DNA from 4 places in the Paenibacillus sp. GP183 genome. Region 3 is predicted to be linked to each of the others. Evidence: riboswitches for the same ligand, from Rfam matches in the RefSeq annotation. Region 3 holds a riboswitch; each other region holds the start of a gene.
The links. A riboswitch is a leader RNA that binds a small molecule or an ion and turns the genes downstream of it on or off. The one in region 3 is predicted to bind ZMP and ZTP.

Region 1 (2,202 bases), 330 kb from region 3:
AAGCAATCAACTCAATTTTGTCGCGTTGGCGGCCAATTTCCAAATTCATAGCTTTCACAATTTCTGGGTCTTGCTTGCTTAAATGTGCTGTCATTTTTATTTCCTCCTAGTGGCGTATCCTCTATATTTTAAAAAAGGTCATCCTAAGTTGCTGCAATCGTCGGTTTGAGATGAATCTTTAACTTGCAAACCCGCGTCTTCCTCCGTATAAACAGCCCTTGCTCCCCCGATCAGCTTCGACCGAGTGATAGCCATGGTCACATGAGCATGGCCTATGGTACGAATCGGCGGCCTGACTGGAACAGCGACTCGGCGAAGATGCATGCCAATCAGCGTGTCTCCAATATCGATCCCTGCATGCGCCTGAATAGCTTCCACTAGCACAGGCCGCTTGAAATGGCGAAACGCATACGAGGCCATTGAGCCTCCAGCCTTGGGTATCGGTATGGCAGAAACCGTCTCTAATGGATAGCGCGAGAGGATGTTCTCCTCCACGACCAGAGCCCGGTTCAAGTGCTCGCAGCATTGAAAAGCAAGAAATAATCCGAACTCGTCGGCGATCTTGAGGGCAGCTTGATAAATCGGTTCAGCTGCCTGGAGCGTACCGGAAGTTCCGATCCGATGCCCAAGCACTTCACTGGTGCTTGTGCCGATGACCAGTACCTGTCCAGCCTTAAGCCCGCCGACCCGAACCAATTCCCGCAGGTTGGTCCCTACGTCCTGTCCAACCGTTTGCATGCCTGAATCTGTCATCGATCTCACTTCTCCTTATGGATGCAGCGTGTAACGATCTTCCAGCTCTTTCATTTTCCTGATGCGGTTTTGATGGCGAGCGCCTTCGGAGAAATCTGTTTCGAGCCAGGTTTTCACAATTTCCAGCGCAATTCCGGGTCCAACCACGCGTTCACCCATGGCAAGCACATTGGAATCGTTATGTTCCCGTGTAACTTTGGCAGAGAAAAGGTCATGAACCAAGGCGCAGCGGATTCCCGGGATTTTGTTCGCAGCAATCGTCATGCCAATCCCGGTACCGCAGATCAAGATCCCACGATCAGCTTCGCCGGAAGCCACCTTCTCGCAAACCGGAAGCGCATAATCCGGATAGTCAACGGAGTCTTCACAATCACAGCCCAGATCCACAACTTCATGGCCAAGCGCTTCAATCGAGGGGATAACAGCTTCTTTTAACCGGTAACCGCCGTGATCCGCTCCAATCGCAACCTTCATAGTCCATCCGCTCCTTTTACCCACTTTTGCATCCTTATTATAACGCAAACTGCATGGAAAAACGAAAAAAGAGCAGGACACGTACAAGTACGCGTTGCTCTTTTGCCCAGGCGACCGGCCGTATAGCTCGATGCTCCATTGTGGTTTCTCCCACTTGTCGCCAGTTACATCGAGTCCTGCTTGAATAGCTTTATTTTAGCGCAATCTGCGCCGTCTGTAAAGATGAAAAGGCCTGGTTATCGGTCGCGCAAGTCACTGCTGAAGCCCTGAAGCTTGATGACCAGCTTTTTTAAATGGAGTTCAATCTCCTGAGCCGTTAACCGATATGCATCCAAAGAGCCCCCGAACGGATCTGAAATATCAAAGCTGGAAATGTGCTTATTCAGTTTGGAGAGCTGGCTTCTTTCATCATTGGAAATGGGCTGTGACAAGGCTTGCTTCAATTGCAGCTCAGCCGTCAGCGTTGTCCGTGTGTCTATTGCCTCCAGAATCGCTGGATCGTCTTCGACAAATTCCTTGAGTGTAAAAGTTTTCTCGAGCGCCTGCGGATGTCTTTGAATAACAATTCCTTTATGCGCCATGGTCATGGTCAAAATAACGTCCGCCCATTCCACATCGGGTTCGTTTAATGCACTGGAGGTCAGCTTGTCTCCGATCCCCTTTTCCTGTAATACAGCTTCGCTATTACGGGATATCGACGAGCCGTTTGCGGCCGAAACACCGGCGGAACGAACTTCCGCTTCGAGCTTCTCTCCTTGCAGCATGTGTCGCAGCATACCTTCCGCCAGCGGACTGCGGCATGTGTTTCCTGTACATACAAAAAGAATGCGTACCATTCCAGACTCCTCCTGCCCGCATAATAGCGTGTTTTGCGTACATCTCTATTTTATCACAGGAGAAATTTTAACCCAAATGCCAGCAAAATAACCCCGCCCAGCGCTTCTCCATATTCTCCTGCAAACCCGCCCATATGCC
Region 2 (2,202 bases), 2.9 Mb from region 3:
GCAAGCCATATCCTTCGAAGACTCACTCAATGGATTTAAAGCGGCTAAAGCTGCAGGGTTAAATTGTGTAGTTGTTCCAAACGATGTAACAAGACATTTTGAATTTGCTGATTATGATTTAATGATTGAGTCTATGGCTGATATGGATTTAGAAGAATTAATTGAAAATATTAATGTTAAGAACAGACTCATTAACTAACTCGAAGAAGTTTCACTACAATTCATTAGAGCAGCTAAAGTTGATCGGAGACGACTACGACAGACAAAAGGAATATACCCACCGGGTGAAACAAGAATATGGGAATCTAAAGAGATTATGAAGAAACGTGAAGTAAAGACGGCGAAGAACAGGACTTAATGGAAGGAAAAATCATGAAAATCAAAGTTGTTTTATTTTTGCTCGTAATCATAGTTTTCTTTTTTCCAAGCTTAAAACTTCAGGGAACAAGTAACCCTATAATAAGTAGAACACCTACTGAACAAGAATTAGTAAACTTTCAAGATATTCATGGAAAAGCTTTGGCAATAAAGTACTATAATGATCATGCAATTGTTTTGGGTGATAACTCTGGTTACAGTTTATCTATAACTAATGATAACAAACCTCAGTATATTGGAAGTTCATGGGGAGGTGCACCAGAACGAGTAGACGTAATTGCAGTGACACAAGAAACATCATTTATAGGAGTAATCGTTCACCGAAAAGATGTACTCGAACAAGGACGAAAAATGAAAATAAAATTTGAAGATGGAAGCATAGTAGAAATAACAATGAATCATGAAAAGGCTTTTATAGTAGATCACCCAACTGGCAAGTTAACCAATTCATCTAAAGCGAAAGTTGAAGTATTTAATAATAACAACGAAATGATTTATCAGAATTTTTGAATGGATTTGAGATATTTTGAAATAGTTGATCAAAGGCAGCTCGTATCGGCGAGTAATCCCTTGTATATTCGTTAGTTGACATTTTGCAATTTTCAGATATAATCAACAGTAAATATTTGGTATGTGCGACTGGCGATAACGTAGATGACTACGGGGGAGCACATATTCATAGCAGCCGTTCGCCTGGGCAAAGTATTTGATCCTATGATCAAATACTTTTCTATTTTAAGGAGATGGATTGCGATGGAACGAGCTAGGAATGTAGCTGTTTTGGTGTATGAGAAAGTGGATGGATTAGACTTTGTAGGTCCCTTTGATGTTTTTGCTACAGCAAGCAATTGGGGGAAAGATTTTCGTGTTTACACGGTAAGTGAAAAGGTACAACCCTTGAACACGATCAGTGGATTTACTATTTATCCCAAGTACAGCTTTGATGATTGCCCACCTCCAGATATACTAATTGTTCCTGGTGGAATAGGTTCCCGAACAGAAATGTATAATGAATCACTTACAACTTGGATAAATAATACGGCTAGCACGGCTGAGCTGGTGTTATCTGTATGCACAGGAGCTTTGCTTTTGGCAAAAGCGAATTTATTAGACGGATTGAGTATAATAACAAATCGAAGAGCAATAGATTTATTACGTCAAGCGGCACCGAGCAATTCCAGGATTGTTGAAGACCTTAGATACGTTGATAATGGAAAAATCATCATGTCAGCTGGTGTAACTGCCGGAATCGATGCGTCCCTTTATGTTGTTTCAAAGCTGTTGGGAATTGAAAGGGCTGTTGATACAGCATCAAAACTAGAGTATGAATGGAAAAAGTAACAATCAGATCCTGACGCTGATTAACGGCGTCACGGCAAAGAAAGGAAGTCCTTGTTTGGAAAATCAAAATCATTTTAAGGACAATATCACAAATCCCAATTATGTGATTGCAGCTTCATTAGCTGAATCAGAAGTTCCCAATACACCAGGAATTTACTGTATAATGATTCGTGATATTACAAGTATTCCTGAGCCTTATTCTGCTTGCTTAATAAACAGAGATCACAATATTCTCTATGTTGGGCAAGCATCAACCAGCTTATTAAAGAGGTTAGTTACTCAAGACTTAAGACATAAAAGCCCTGCTTCTTTTTTCAGAAGTATCGGTGCAATCTTTGGTTATCGACCTGTAATTGGATCATTAAGCCATAGCCGAAACGGTGCAAACTATAAATTTTCTGATGATGACACCTTAAGAATTATTGACTGGATAAATAAGAATCTAATAATAAACTGGATAGCCATGAAATCTGAACTGCTGAA
Region 3 (2,202 bases):
ATTAATTCTAGCCGCACCTGAGAAACAATTTACAAGCGAGATCTATTATTTTATTAAACGCATTGATCATGTTGTATCGGTGGAGGTAGAGCATCTATAAATAAATAGCACCTATATCGTTACACCAGAACCTCAAAAAAAGCCTTATTATTCAGGGCATTTATCGTTTAATCAATAGGATGCGGTCGAAGGGATTTGAACCCTCACGTCTTGTGAGCGCTACTATAAACTACCGCTTCGCCTTATAAAACTCATGGTATAGCTCCATCAGTGCCCGGTTCTCTATTCTTGACACATACGATCGAGAAATTCCCAGCTCCTTAGCAATTTCCCTCTGCGTCCGTTCCTCACCACTGTGCTCAAAGGCCAAACCGCCACATCACGACTTCCTTCTCCCAATCATTTTGACGATGTGGAACACGAAACAAAACAATGTAAAAAATGATTTGCCACCATGATGGTTAATTTTAGCAATTGTGACTATAGAATGCCCTTACAGAAATAGTACACAAAAAAGCCACGCCGTCATGCCAATTATGATAGTCCTACCTGGATACGGGTTATGAAACAACTCATTTTCAAAAGTAACTATCGAACTCCCCTCAAAATCATTTCAAGTATTTGCGCTACACCATCATTATCATTTGTATCCGTTATTTCATCTGCTAAGTTCTTTAACTCATCGACTGCATTCAACATCGCAACCGAATATGCTGATATCTTAAACATTTCAATGTCGTTGTAATCATCACCAAAAACGATAATTTGGGAAGTGTTAATGCCATAATGACTAATTAGTTTTAGTATTCCAGTAGCCTTAGAAACTGATTTATTCATCATCTGAACAAGTTTCCCTTTGTCAGTTAATAAATAATTAACTTTTTCTTCGAATAATAGACGTAATTCCTTTGGCTCACCGAAATCAGTTATTAATATCTTTGTTGCTAAATGCTGCTTTAACTCCCTATACTCACATACTATTGGATGGAATAAAGGGTTATACACGGCATTATCCAGGATTTTATGGTTAGAGTACCAATGGTCTTTAACTTCAAGGCTTATTACACAATCTGGCAGCTTCACTGAACAATAATCCAATATATCTTCTGTAGTTGTTCTGTCAATGGGTATGTGTTCTTCTAGTCCCGCCTTTACATCCACGATCAATGCGCCATTATAAAATACAAATGAGGATATATCTAACAGTTCAATCGGTAGTAATGCCCGAACTGATCTAGGTGGTCTGGCTGTTGCAACAATGATCTTCATTCCGTTATGGCTGCATCTTAAAACTGCATCCAAATTTCGCTCGGACACTTTCTTACTTGAATTTAATAGAGTCCCATCAAGATCAAGAACGATTGCTGAAATATCCATCTCTTTCACCTCCAACCAAAAACAAAAAAAGCATTCGATCAGATTTGACCAAATACTTTGCCCAGGCGTACGGCATATAAATATGTGTTTCCTCGTGGTTATCCACGTTTACGCCAGTTACACATACCAAATATTTACTAAATTATATTAGGAGAATTAATTCAAGTCAAGGTATTATTGTGCATTACTGCCTGATAGTTGAGTAGGCTACCGATGATGCCGGCAGCCTGTTCGTAATGATGCTATCGTACCCGTCCCTCGGTTTTAAGGGGTTCTCTCACGTATACTCACTCATTCGCAGGATTTCATCACCATTGGATACAGTGATCGTTAGGGATGTAAGCTGATGAGAGCCCGCCGTTACATTTTTGGGCATACGGGAATAGAAGAAATGGCTGGAACATTTCCTTAAAGCCTTTTTCTACTGCACGTATACTCCACAAAATCCCTGGAAATTCACCATCCCATGGCTAGCGTAACAAGTGACAAAATCCTATTCAACGTTTTTTGTTAATTCTAATGAACCGCTCCCCAAATTTCATGTAATGTCTTCGATATGTAAAATAAAAAGCCGCGATACTGGTCCGCGACTCCAAAATTTGATATTCAACTTTATGCATTACGCTGTTTTTGCAGTCTTTGTTGTTTTTTTATGTACAGCCTTTGCCTTTTTAATTTTACTCACAGCGTACTTTTTAGAGTTAGCCTTAGTAGTTTTCTTAGCTATTGTATCCTTTTTCTTAGCATGAGTTACGGTGTGTTTAGTTTGAACGGTAGTTTTAGTAGCAGCAAAAGCAGAGCTTGTGAAACTAAATAGTAAACAAG
Region 4 (2,202 bases), 1.8 Mb from region 3:
GGAATCGCTAATATAATCACTCCCCTCTTTGGTGGTATTCCTGCAACAGGAGCCATAGCGAGAACGGCAACTAACATCAAAAACGGAGCCGTATCACCTTTATCTGGCATCATCCACGGCGTAGTGGTGTTCCTAGTTCTTATTTTGTTTGCTCCTTACGCTTCAGAAATTCCACTTGCCAGCATGGCTCCGATCCTCATGTTTGTCGCTTGGAACATGAGTGAGCGAAAGGAATTTACCCATGTTCTGAAAACCAAAACAAGTGACTCCATCGTGCTTGCAATCACATTTTTATTAACGGTTTTTACAAACTTAACAACAGCAGTTGAAGTTGGCTTAATCTTGGCAGTGTTAATGTTTGTTAAGCAAATGAGCGGAATTTTAACCGTTGCAAAAGTTTTACCCGATCCCGCCTCGGAAAAGGTTAAAGCCCATATGGTTACAGAAGGACATGATTGCCCACAGCTCAATATTTACACAATCGAAGGTCCTCTTTTCTTCGGTGCCGCCAACATGTTTGAGAAGTCCATAATGGACACCATTCACCTTCGACCTAAAATCTTACTTCTTCGGTTGGGTAAAGTGCCAATCATGGACACAACTGGTGAATTCAATTTATCTAGTTTGGTCAAACACTTCAAAAAGTTAGGCGGTATCGTGCTGATTTCCGGCATTCTACCACAGCCACTGGAGGTATTAAAGAAGACAGGACATTATGAACTTATTGGAGCTGAACATTTCTTTGCACACACGGGAGAAGCGATTGACTATTCTTTGCTCCAACTGGACTATAACAAATGCTTGGGTTGCAAACATTTCGCCTTCCGAGAATGCTCGGCGTTATCCAATGCGAAATCTCAACAGGGTGTTGTTCCGTACCGCGTTGATCCCAAAAAACAACGGTAAAAAGTTTGACTAGTTCTTTGGTGGTCATCTCAAATGCATTAATCGGAACCTCGGCTTGATACACCAGGAACCTGGTGGAAGAAGCCGCGTATTCAGCTAACGGAAACGTTTGCTCAATAAACAACTTAAAGTCGACATGATCGATAGCCTTTGCTGACCTAACTGGCAGGAGAACGTAAAAATTAACTTGATTATATTAGATTTTTCGGACTATAATAAAGTAAATATTTGGTATGTGTGACTGGCGAAACGTGGAGTACCACGAGGAAGCACATATTTCATACGCCGTTCGCCTGGGCAAAGTATTTGATCTTAGATCAAATGCTTTTTTTGTTCCATTCATGAAAGGGCAGGTGTTATGGAATGAAAATAGCTTATATTCTTTTTGAAAAGATGACAACATTGGATTTTGTCGGCTTTTATGAAGCGGTATCTTGGCTAAGAATTCTAAATGTTAAAGAAGATGTGTCGTGGGATCTCTGTGCAAATCACGAGGAAATTACAGACGACCGTGGTATGACAATAAAGGTAAAGCATGTTTACCCAGATCTATCTAAGTATGATTTGATATTTATTCCTGGCGGTATGCCTACCAGAGAACTGAGATACGATGCAGAGTTTGTCTCTTGGATCCAAAGTGCTCGCAATGTAGAGTACAAAGTGTCTGTTTGTACGGGTGCTTTACTTTTAGGTGCCGCGGGGTTCTTAACTGGTAAAATGGCAACAACGAACCCATCTGCTTACGAATTGTTGATTCCTTATTGCACAGAGGTAGTTAAGGCCCGAATTGTACGGGATGGGAATACTTTCACGGGCGGAGGTGTTTCAGCTTCTATTGATTTAGGTTTGTACCTTGTTGAATCATTAACGAATATAGATGTGGCGAAAAAGATTCAAAAGATGATGGATTACCCTTACTATCAGGCGGGGAAATTGTCTAATATTTTCATGCCCTACGAGTAATGATGGCCGGCTGTCGTCAAAACCGTTAGAATGTGGCTTAGAACCCTTTGGAGAGCATAGCATTGGTTATAGTTTGGACGTTCAGTTGAAAATAGTCCGTTAAGGGACAATTTAGAACGTTTGGCGATGCGGTTGATGGTAGAGTGTTGCTATGGATGACGCAAAAATTCTATAAAAGGTCTGCGACGATCGCGAGATAGGCCAGAAGACAAGGAAACTCGCGGCAGCTCTTCACTTATGCACAAAACACCCACTTTTGTGTGCATGTCCATAAACAAAACATTTCCAGAAGCCTACAAAAGGCCCTACGAGCCATTTTCAGAAGTGGCAAAA

Region 1: linked by a shared signal. The riboswitch ahead of rpiB (ribose 5-phosphate isomerase B) and the one ahead of BLV33_RS19440 (HAD family hydrolase) in region 3 are both predicted to bind ZMP and ZTP.
Region 2: linked by a shared signal. The riboswitch ahead of BLV33_RS05275 (DJ-1/PfpI family protein) and the one ahead of BLV33_RS19440 (HAD family hydrolase) in region 3 are both predicted to bind ZMP and ZTP.
Region 4: linked by a shared signal. The riboswitch ahead of BLV33_RS10750 (DJ-1/PfpI family protein) and the one ahead of BLV33_RS19440 (HAD family hydrolase) in region 3 are both predicted to bind ZMP and ZTP.

The regions. Positions count from the first base shown of each region.
Region 1 covers NZ_FNSW01000001.1:3,608,596-3,610,797, reverse strand. Annotated here, with positions in the region: gene glyA (serine hydroxymethyltransferase) at 1-94, opposite strand, end outside; gene BLV33_RS17810 (TIGR01440 family protein) at 139-753, opposite strand; gene rpiB (ribose 5-phosphate isomerase B) at 769-1,227, opposite strand; ZMP/ZTP riboswitch at 1,325-1,405, opposite strand; gene BLV33_RS17800 (low molecular weight protein arginine phosphatase) at 1,464-2,063, opposite strand; gene BLV33_RS17795 (manganese efflux pump MntP) at 2,117-2,202, opposite strand, start outside.
Region 2 covers NZ_FNSW01000001.1:1,072,745-1,074,946, reverse strand. Annotated here, with positions in the region: gene BLV33_RS05285 (HAD family hydrolase) at 1-199, shown strand, start outside; gene BLV33_RS05280 (hypothetical protein) at 373-888, shown strand; ZMP/ZTP riboswitch at 1,004-1,084, shown strand; gene BLV33_RS05275 (DJ-1/PfpI family protein) at 1,132-1,719, shown strand; gene BLV33_RS05270 (GIY-YIG nuclease family protein) at 1,775-2,202, shown strand, end outside.
Region 3 covers NZ_FNSW01000001.1:3,938,645-3,940,846, reverse strand. Annotated here, with positions in the region: gene BLV33_RS19450 (MgtC/SapB family protein) at 1-100, shown strand, start outside; partial or broken gene BLV33_RS19445 (sigma factor-like helix-turn-helix DNA-binding protein) at 230-352, opposite strand; gene BLV33_RS19440 (HAD family hydrolase) at 589-1,377, opposite strand; ZMP/ZTP riboswitch at 1,430-1,508, opposite strand; gene BLV33_RS19435 (hypothetical protein) at 1,997-2,202, opposite strand, start outside.
Region 4 covers NZ_FNSW01000001.1:2,162,060-2,164,261, reverse strand. Annotated here, with positions in the region: gene sulP (SulP family inorganic anion transporter) at 1-906, shown strand, start outside; ZMP/ZTP riboswitch at 1,134-1,212, shown strand; gene BLV33_RS10750 (DJ-1/PfpI family protein) at 1,270-1,869, shown strand.